2 regions of the Roseburia sp. MSJ-14 genome follow, and region 2 is predicted to be linked to the other one. Evidence: a T-box and tRNA genes for the amino acid it is inferred to sense, from the RefSeq annotation. Region 2 holds a T-box; the other holds one or more tRNA genes.
What was found. A T-box is a leader RNA that pairs with one kind of tRNA and senses whether it is charged. The one in region 2 lies ahead of thrS (threonine--tRNA ligase), so its partner is inferred to be a tRNA-Thr.
Positions count from the first base shown of each region.

Region 1 (5,337 bases), on a different contig from region 2:
GTATGTTCTGCTTACAGTCACACTATCGTAAACCATTGGAATTTTCCTACGAAGCATTGGACAATATCAAGTCAGCTTATGTAAAATTAGTGAAACGTATTCAGGAATTAAAAGAAGACGGAGCAGTAGAGCAGGAAAAGTTTCAGGAATATAAAGAACGATTTGAAAATGAGCTTTGCAATGATTTGAACACTTCTATGGCAATTACCGTTGTTTATGACTTGTTAAAAGCAGATATGAATGATGCTACGAAACGTGCGTTAATTCAGGACTTTGACCAGGTACTTTCCTTGAATTTACTTACAGCAGTCGTAGAAGATACAAGTGCTGGCGTGGATGAAGAGATGGAAGCGTATATTCTTCAAATGATAGAAGAAAGAAAGGCTGCCAAAAAGGAAAAGAACTTTGCACGGGCAGATGAAATTCGTGATACACTGTTAGAAAAAGGCATTATATTGGAAGATACCAGAGAAGGGGTAAAATGGAAAAAGGCTTAAATGAATATATATTAAGAAAATTTGGCATGGAGCATGTAGATATCCGAAGTTATTCTCCGTTAGCATTAGCGTATATAGGAGATGGAATCTATGACTTAGTGATTCGTTCCATGATTGTTGGAAAAGGAAATACCCATGCTAACCAATTACATCGCCAGACCAGTCAGTTAGTGAAGGCACAGACACAGTCTGATATGATAGAGATATTAAAACCACAACTAACGGAAAAAGAAATGGCGGTATATAAGCGCGGAAGAAATGCAAAATCACCTACAATGGCAAAAAATGCCTCTATGTCCGATTATCGAAGGGCAACGGGATTTGAAGCATTAATGGGCTACCTTTATCTGGAAAATCAGATGGAGCGAATGATGGAACTAATAAAAATAGGACTAATAGGAATTGGAAAGGAACCATAGTGAGATACGAAGAATTAACCATAGAAGGAAGAAATGCAGTTATGGAGGCGTTTCGTTCCGGAAAAACCATAGACAAGATATTTGTATTGGATGGCTGTCAGGATGGACCGATTCGCTCAATTACCAGAGAAGCGAGAAAGCATGACACCATTATTAATTATGTAAGCAAGGAAAGATTAGACCAGCTTTCCGAAACAAAAAAACATCAGGGTGTAATTGCTTTTGCAGCAGCCTATGAATATGCAGAAGTAGAGGATATTTTAAAGCTGGCAGAAGAAAAGGGCGAGCCACCGTTTATTATTTTGTTGGATAATATCGAAGATCCACACAATTTAGGTGCGATTATCCGTACAGCAAATCTGGCAGGAGCACATGGAGTCATTATCCCAAAACGTCGGGCAGTAGGATTAACTGCAACCGTTGCCAAAACTTCAGCGGGAGCAATTAACTATACTCCGGTTGCCAAAGTAACAAATCTTTCCAATACCATTAAAGAATTGAAAGATAAGGGCTTATGGTTTGTTTGCGCAGATATGGGCGGAACCAATATGTACCAATTAGATTTAAAGGGTCCGATAGGATTAGTAATCGGAAGTGAAGGGGAAGGCGTTAGCAAATTGGTAAGGGAAAATTGCGACTTTATTGCATCCATTCCTATGAAGGGAGATATTGATTCCTTAAATGCATCTGTTGCAGCAGGTGTACTGGCATATGAAATCGTAAGACAGAGAATGCAGTAAAAGAGGAGCATAAGGGAGAAGAATGCAAAAGTTTGACGAGTATAAAAATGATTCAGATGAAGAACTGATAGAGCAGTTGCGAAATGGGAAGAAGGACATCATAGATTATATTATGGACAAGTATAAGTACCTGGTTCGAAAGCGGGCAAATGCCATGTTTTTGATTGGTGGAGATACAGATGACTTGATTCAAGAGGGAATGATTGGACTTTTTAAGGCAGTCAGAGACTATAATAGAGAAAAAGATGCATCATTTTCCCATTTTGCGGATATTTGTATTGCAAGACAGATTTATAGTGCAGTAGAAGCTTCTCAACGAAAAAAACATCAGCCTTTGAATAGTTATATTTCTTTGAACAGCGAAGCGGGTACCGAAGGAAATGATTCCTTTTTGGATTTGATGGAATCCTTTGAAAATGGAAATCCGGAGCAGTTGTTGATTGATAGAGAAAATGTAATGGCGATTCAAGAAAAAGCCAAGAAAGCATTAAGCAAGATGGAATGGGAAGTATTAGAATATCACTTGCAAGGGTTGAATTATCGGCAGATTGCAGAATGTATGGAACGAGAGCCTAAGGCAATCGATAATGCACTTCAGCGAATCCGTAGTAAACTATCATTGGATTGCAAAGAATAAAGAAAAAGTAAAAAATATCTTGACAATAGCCACAACATATAGTATATTAGTCAAGTCGGTTACAGATGTAATCGTGATGCTGGCGTGGCACAGTCGGTAGCGCACCTCATTGGTAGTGAGGAGGTCACGGGTTCGATTCCCGTCGCTAGCTCTTATAAGCACTAAGATTTCGAAAGAGATTTTAGTGTTTTTTTGTGCATAAAAATACTAGTATTTCCAGAGCGTTTCTGCTACAATAAATTATATGGACAATCGGGATTCCTTACAATGGAATCCTTTTAGAAAATAGAAGTGAAGGAGTGTTAAAAATGGCAGAATCTATGGAAGACTACAAGGAAGAATTAGAGGCATCTTTTCGTAAAATCCAAGAGGGAGATATCATTACCGGAACTGTTATCGATGTAAAAGAAGATGAAGTAACACTGGATTTGAAATATTATGCACAGGGCGTGATTAAGAAAGAAGATTTAAGCAATGATCCAAACTTTCAGGTAATGGAAGAAATACATGTGGGTGATGAATTAGAGGCAACTGTAGTAAGTAACGATGATGGACAGGGAAACATCCGACTTTCCAAAAAAGAAGCCAATGAGGTGTTAGCTTGGGAAAAATTGAACGAATATAAGGAAGAAGAGACAATTCTTTCTGTAAAGATTGCAGGAATTGTACCAAGTGGTGTAGTAGCATATGTAGAAGGAATTCGCGGATTTATTCCGGCATCCCAATTAGCACTTTCTTATGTAGAAGCAACCGAAGAATGGTTGGGAAAAACAGTGGATGTTCGTGTAATTGATGTGGATGAGGCAAAGAAAAAACTGGTACTTTCCGCCAAGGTCATCTTAAAAGAAAAGGAACAGGAAGAACATAATCATAAGATTGCTATGTTGGTTCCGGGAAGTATCTTAGAAGGAACGGTAGAAAATCTTATGCCTTATGGTGCATTTATAGATTTAGGAGACGGTATCAGTGGATTAGTGCACATTTCACAGATTTCTCAAAAAAGAATCGGAAAGCCATCAGAAGTCTTAAAAGAAGGACAGAAGGTAAAAGTTAAAGTATTAAACACCAATGATAATAAAGTAAGTCTTAGTATGAAAGCGTTAGAGGAAGAAATGATAGATACACAGCAGACAGAGTCTGTAGAAGAATATGTTTCAAATGAGAGTGCATCTACAAGTCTGGGAGATTTATTGTCTAAACTGAAACTGTAGAAAGTACAAGCGGAAGGAGTAAGAGTAATGAGAGTAAATGCAATTCAAGGAACGGATACCAATACAGCGGTAGAACAGAATCGCGCTGTGAATAGTATAGAAAACTTTTCATCTTATTTGCAAACAACAGCATCTTTAGAAGAAATTTTTACAGAAGCATCAGAACGATACAATGTGCCAAAGGATTTAATTAAGGCGATTGCAAAGACAGAGTCTGATTTTAATCCAAATGCAACCTCAGGTTCAGGTGCTCAGGGACTGATGCAGTTGATGCCGGCAACAGCCAGAGAATTGGGGGTAGAGGACGCATATGACCCGTATCAGAACGTCATGGGCGGAACAAAGTATATCAGTCAGTTGTTGAATAAATATAATGGCGATGTAAAGCTTGCACTGGCAGCCTATAATGCCGGAAGTGGAAATGTAGCAAAATACGGTGGAATCCCACCATTTAAAGAAACACAAAATTATGTGGTAAAAGTTACAAATTATATGAATGGTGGCGTTCAGGTACCGGAGGCTTATTATTCTACTTCAGGAGCGAACGGAACAACCGGTGCCAACAACAGTACCGGAACAGTGGCAGCGGCTTCCGTAGAAGAAGCAGAGGATAATTATTTTAAAGATACACTAAATCAGTTATTTTCCTATGATGATTATCTCAGATTTATAGATTTGTATACAAAAGTACAGCAGGAACAAAAGGAAAAAGAGAAGGAAGAGGAAGAAAAACAACCGGGAATTTCAGATTCTTATTATTCTTATCAGGAAATTAAATACAATCCGGCAGTGCTTGGAATTATAAACAGTAACAATTAAGCAGGAGACAGAAATGGAAACAATTAAAATTAAATATTTTACCGAAGAAATTGACAAACTCACCTATATTGACGGAAAGTCTGACTGGATTGATTTAAGAGCCAGTGAGACCGTAGAGTTAAAGGCAGGAGAATTCAAGTTAATTCCATTAGGAGTAGCAATGGAGTTGCCAAAAGGTTATGAGGCACATGTAGTACCGAGAAGTTCCACTTTTAAAAATTATGGGGTTTTACAGGTGAACAGTTGCGGTATTATAGACGGAAGCTATTGCGGCGATGATGACATGTGGAGAATGCCGGTATATGCAACAAGAGATACTGTTATTCAGAAAAATGACAGAATCTGTCAGTTCCGCATTGTGGAAAATCAGCCGAAAATAGAATTTCAGCAGGTAGCTTCTCTGGAAAATGCAAATCGAGGAGGGTTTGGAAGTACCGGTAAAAATTAATAGCTGACGTAAGGCGGGAGGGATTACTATGGAGAAACGTATGGTAAAGTTTTACGCAAAGGACAGTAATAAGGTAGCAATTCATGCGGTGCCGGGGCATTTTTCAACAGGGCATTCGCATATTAATTACTACATTAATATTACAAGTCTGAAAAGTCGTGTGAGTGAAGCACGAGAGTTAGCAAAGCTATTGGCAGCAAAGTTTACAAGCAATATTACCATTGATACGATTGTTTGTATGGATGGAATGGAAGTAGTTGGAGCTTTTTTAGCGGAAGAGCTGGAAAAACGTGACGTTATGACCATTACCAATTTGCACGAAACGGTATATGTAGTTCCACCGGAGTTTAATGCAAGTAATCAAATGATTTTCCGAGATAACTCCATCCCTGCAATTCAGGGAAAACATGTGTTGTTACTATTAGCAACTACAACGACAGGCGTCACTATTCGACAGAGCTTAGAATGTATTCGTTATTATGGTGGAACTGTAGTTGGTGTGGTTTCGGCATTTAGTACGGTAAAAGAAGTAGAAGGATTTACCGTAGAGTGTGCTTTCAACGAGG
Region 1 covers NZ_JAHLQD010000008.1:22,753-28,089, forward strand. The annotation lists gene cysS (cysteine--tRNA ligase) at 1-497, shown strand, start outside; gene KQI83_RS02550 (Mini-ribonuclease 3) at 482-916, shown strand; gene rlmB (23S rRNA (guanosine(2251)-2'-O)-methyltransferase RlmB) at 916-1,656, shown strand; gene sigH (RNA polymerase sporulation sigma factor SigH) at 1,679-2,293, shown strand; tRNA gene KQI83_RS02565 (tRNA-Thr) at 2,372-2,444, shown strand; gene KQI83_RS02570 (30S ribosomal protein S1) at 2,602-3,504, shown strand; gene KQI83_RS17000 (lytic transglycosylase domain-containing protein) at 3,532-4,323, shown strand; gene KQI83_RS02580 (dUTP diphosphatase) at 4,337-4,771, shown strand; gene KQI83_RS02585 (orotate phosphoribosyltransferase) at 4,800-5,337, shown strand, end outside.
Region 1: it has a tRNA-Thr gene. The T-box ahead of thrS (threonine--tRNA ligase) is inferred to sense a tRNA for this amino acid. The anticodon was not compared.

Region 2 (5,337 bases):
TACTACGAAAAATCGGACTTTCCGGACGAAGTATTGTTCCGATGTTGATTGGATTTGGGTGTACCGTTCCGGCAGTTATGGCAACCAGAACCCTTACCAGCGAGCGTGACCGTAAAATGACCATTTTATTAACTCCGTTTATGAGTTGTACCGCAAAGCTTCCGATATATGCATTCTTTGTTAGTGTATTTTTCCCGAAGCGTGGTGGATTCATTATGGCAGGACTTTACTTATTGGGAATCGTTGTTGGAATCTTGGTAGCCTTTTTGTACAAGGGAACATTATTTAAGGGAGAACCGGTTCCGTTTGTTATGGAATTGCCGAATTATCGTTTGCCGGGAGCAAAAAATGTTGCACAGTTACTTTGGGAAAAAGCAAAAGACTTTTTACAAAAAGCATTTTCGGTAATTCTGATAGCAACCATTGTAGTTTGGTTCTTTCAGAGCTTTGACCTGCATCTGAACATGGTAAAAGATTCAGCAGACAGTATTCTTGCAGCAGTTTCTAGTCTGTTGGTTCCGATATTTGCACCATTAGGATTGGGAGATTGGCGTATTTGTACATCACTGATTAGTGGATTTATGGCAAAAGAAAGTGTTGTTTCCACGCTGGAAGTTTTATTTGGTGGTGGTATCGCAACGGTACTTTCTCCACTGGGAGCAGCATCTTTATTAGTATTTAGTTTGCTCTATACTCCTTGTGTTGCTGCCATTGCGTCTGTAAAGCGTGAACTTGGTGGAAAGTGGGCAGTTGCAGTAGTCTTATGGCAATGCGTTATTGCGTGGGTGGCAGCTTTGGTAGTTCGGGTTATCGGACTTGTACTGGGAATGGTATAAAAATATGCCAAGCTGGGACTTGACAGTTGCGAGATTTTGAAATACAATAAAACAAGCGTGTTGAAGAGAAGAGTACTGAAGAGATGTTCTCCAGAGAGAGATACAATTGGTGTGAGTATCTTAGAATAAGAACTTCAGGAAGACCACCTCTGAGCGGCCCTAATCCGGTCCGGTGATTCCGTTATCATCAAAAGAGTGATTTCCCCATGGAAATAAGTAGGGTGGAACCGCGGATAGTTAGTATATTCGCCCCTTATACAAGCAAACTGTTTGTATAAGGGGTTTTTATATTATAAGTATTTTATAAACATTAGGCTGGTAAGTTCTGAGACACCTTTAATATGAAAGGAGATACAAAAATGGTAGATTTTAAAGCAGATGAAAGACTGAATACTTTGAACCATTCCTGCGCACATGTCATGGCACAGGCTGTAAAACACTTATACCCAAATGCAAAGTTCTGGGTTGGACCTGTGGTAAAGGAAGGTTTTTATTATGATATGGATCTTGGAGATGCCGTAATTAATGACGAAGCAATTGCCGCTATCGAAAAAGAGATGAAAAAGGTTTGTAAAGAAGGAAAGAAAATTTACAGACGTGAGATTTCCAAGGCAGAAGCATTGGAATTATTCAAGGATGATGAATACAAATTAGATTTAATCAGCAACTTAGAAGATGGAAATATTTCTGTATATGATCAGGGAGATTTTACAGACCTTTGTCGCGGACCTCATGTAGATAACACAAAGCTTTGTAAATATTTTAAATTAGTAAAACATTCCGGTGTATACTGGAAGGGCGATGCTAATAACCATGTAATGCAAAGAATCTATGGTGTATGTTTCCCAACAGCAGAAGAATTAGAAGATCATTTAAAACTTTTAGAAGAAGCAAAAGAGCGTGACCATAGAAAAATCGGAAAAGAAATGCAGTTATTTATGTCTGATGATTTAGTTGGACGTGGACTTCCGATGTTCCTTCCTAAAGGATATACCGTATGGCAGGAACTTGAGAACTATATCAAGGAAAAAGAAAGAAAACGTGGTTATTTCCATGTAATGACGCCATGTGTTGGTACGGTAAATCTGTACAAGACATCCGGTCACTGGGATCACTATAAGGACAATATGTTCCCTGCAATGGAAGTAGAGGGAGAATCCTTTGTACTTCGTCCTATGAACTGCCCGCACCATATGATGATTTATGCAAACAGAATGCATTCCTACAAGGATTTGCCAATTCGTATCGGTGAAATTGCACACGACTTCCGTTTTGAAGCAAGTGGTACATTAAAGGGTATTGAAAGAGGAAGACATTTCTGCCAGAACGATGCCCATTTATTCGTTACACCGGAACAGATTGAATCTGAATTTTCCAAAGTAGTAGAGCTTATTTTTGAAACATATAAAGACTTTAATATCACAGATTATCGTTGCGTACTCTCCTTAAGAGATCCGGAAGATAAGGTAAAATACCATGATGATGATGAGATGTGGAACAATGCAGAAAATGCATTAAGAAAAGTTTTGGATGACATCGGAATCGAATACACAGAGGAAATCGGTGAAGCAGCATTCTACGGACCAAAACTTGATGTAAATGTAAAACCTGCAATCGGTAATGAATATACACTTTCCACCTGTCAGTTAGACTTCTGCTTACCTGCAAAATTCAACCTGACATATATTGACAGTGATGGAACAAAGAAGACACCGGTAGTTCTTCACAGAGCAATTCTTGGTTCCTTAGACCGTTTCATGGCATACATTTTGGAGGAAACAAAGGGAAATCTTCCACTTTGGCTTGCACCAGTTCAGACAACCATTCTTCCGGTAAAGAACGAAGATGAGGAATTAAATGCTTATTCTCACGAAGTATATTCTTACTTAGAAGAAAATGGAATTCGTGTTGAAATTGACGAAAGAAATGAAAAACTTGGCTATCGTTTGAGAGAAGCACAGATGGCAAAGGTTCCTTATCTGTTAGTACTTGGTAAGAACGAAATGAACGACAGAACTGTAAGTTACAGATTACATGGAGAACAGAAGACAACTACCGTTTCCATGGAAGAGTTCCTTGCAATGCTTCAGGACGATATTAAGACCAAAAAGATTAATCCGGCAGCAGCAAAATAGGAATGAAAGTAGCGAAAGTTAAATAACTATGAGAAACTCGCGTAAATCAAAAAGAACTCGGATGCCCCTTTTATGAGGACTCCGAGTTCTTTTTGCAATAGAAAATTGCATCCTATTGTATAAAAAATGCTTACTTTAGTTTTTCTGGAGCATTTTAGCATCTTTTTTTCGTTCCTTATATTCCTTGGCATTAAGTGGTGTAATCATGCCACAGCTTTCACACATAATGCCGCGTTGCTGCTGGTGACTGAAGATAGGAATATAGAAAAGTGTTGCCTGATTTAACTGTCTGCAAAGAGTGTGCATAACATTATGCTGGCAGTTAGGACAAACAAATGTGTCAACAATGCCTTCGCGTTTAAATAGAGTTCTTGTTCCATATACAATTACCATGTTGTAATACCTCCTTGATTAATATTTGCTTTTAACTGTGCAATTATCTTATCCAAATCTTTGTTTTTACGAGCAGAAAGCAGCGAACGTGTTCCATCTGCAGTTTCTAAGGCAATATAGGTATCGGTTGTCGGCTCCCCATTTACCATATTACATTTAAATACATTGGTAATAGTATTTAAAGGCATAACGGAAAAACCGTCTTTTTTATCATTAAAATCCAATATGAAATGATTCGAAACAGCAAGTTTCATATTAGATGAAAAAATAGACGGACTGACTGAAAAGTCAGAATAAATCTGCTGAAACTCACCGGTTTGTTCTAAAGTAGAAATTTTTTTCTTTACAGCTTTCTTTTTGTTGTTGCCTGTTGTGAAGATGAGGATACTGATAAAAGCAAATGCAGCAGCAACAATATATAAATAAATACTGTTTTCGTTGGCAGGATGTGTGGTGTCTAAGTAGTAATCTCCAAAATATTCGCTGTAATTTGAGGTGGTGATATCCAATCCGGCATCAGAAAGATAGTCTACCAGATAGCGTGAAGCCTCATAAGGTATGAGGGTACTTTCACCACGGATAGTCTGACCGGTTAAAGTGTTGAGGTCATCATCCTGGACATCTACCCCATAAACCGGCAAAGAAGTTCCCTTTTTGGTAGCAATAATGTTCCAATAGCCATCAGAATCTTCTGCGATATAAAATTCGGTGTCTGATTTGTTATCATTGACAAGTTCTGCAAACGGTCCCATAACATAAGTAACATCCAGCGTTGCATAGCCATCGGACTGTGGATCAAATGACTTATAAGTGGTCCATTCCGGTATGAGGCCGATAACAAGGAAAAGTACACCTATTCCCAAGAAAATAATTGGAGCAACGATGTTTTTTCCACAAATTTTTAATAAATTTTTTTTAAATTCTTCCATTTTCATTTTTCTCCCGTATAATTTTTCTCAATCTGTTCTATCATGACACAAGTATTGAAATTATGCAAGAAATTTTTGGAAGATTTATCCATTACCATTACTATTACGACTAGAGAAAAATGTAAAAATATGTTACTATTTGAAAAGAATACAAAAAGAAGAAAGTATACGAAAGGAGAAATAGATATGGCTTGTACTACAATACTTGTTGGAAAAAATGCATCTTATGATGGCTCTACGATGATTGCGAGAAATGATGATTCCGGTTCCGGACATTTTACTCCGAAGAAAATGGTGGTAGTTTCTCCGGAGGAACAGCCGAAAAAATATAAATCCGTTCTTTCTCATGTAGAGATAGAACTTCCTGATAATCCAATGCGATATACGGCAATGCCAAATGCGGTAAAAGGAGAAGGCATCTGGGCTGCAAGTGGTGTGAATGAAGCACATGTTGCCATGACAGCAACAGAGACAATTACCTCCAATCCCCGCGTATTAGGGGCAGACCCATTGGTGGTATATCAGTCGGCAGAAGAGGGAAAAGAGGAAATTGCTGGAGGAATCGGAGAAGAAGATATTGTTTATATTGTACTTCCATATATCCGAAGTGCCAGAGAAGGGGTACAGAGATTAGGAAATTTGTTGGAGAAGTATGGTACATATGAAATGAACGGAATCGCATTTCAGGACGTAAACGAAATCTGGTGGTTAGAGACCATTGGTGGACATCATTGGATTGCCAGAAAGGTTCCGGATGATGTGTATGTGGTTATGCCAAACCAGTTAGGAATCGATAAGTTTGACCTGGAAGATGCGCTTTCAGAGCAAAAAGAGTATATGTGCTCAAAAGATATGCGTGAGTTTATTGAAAAATATCACTTGGATTTGTCATTAGATGGTGTTTTAAATCCACGAGATGCTTTTGGAAGTCATGATGACGCAGATCATGTATACAATACACCTCGTGCATGGTTTATGGAGCGTTACCTGAATCCTCATACAAAAGTATGGGATGGTGAAACAGCAGACTATACACCATGTTCC
Region 2 covers NZ_JAHLQD010000019.1:169,504-174,840, reverse strand. The annotation lists gene feoB (ferrous iron transport protein B) at 1-836, shown strand, start outside; T-box leader at 888-1,093, shown strand; gene thrS (threonine--tRNA ligase) at 1,196-2,971, shown strand; gene KQI83_RS08405 (zinc-ribbon domain-containing protein) at 3,107-3,364, opposite strand; gene KQI83_RS08400 (DUF6709 family protein) at 3,358-4,293, opposite strand; gene KQI83_RS08395 (C69 family dipeptidase) at 4,480-5,337, shown strand, end outside.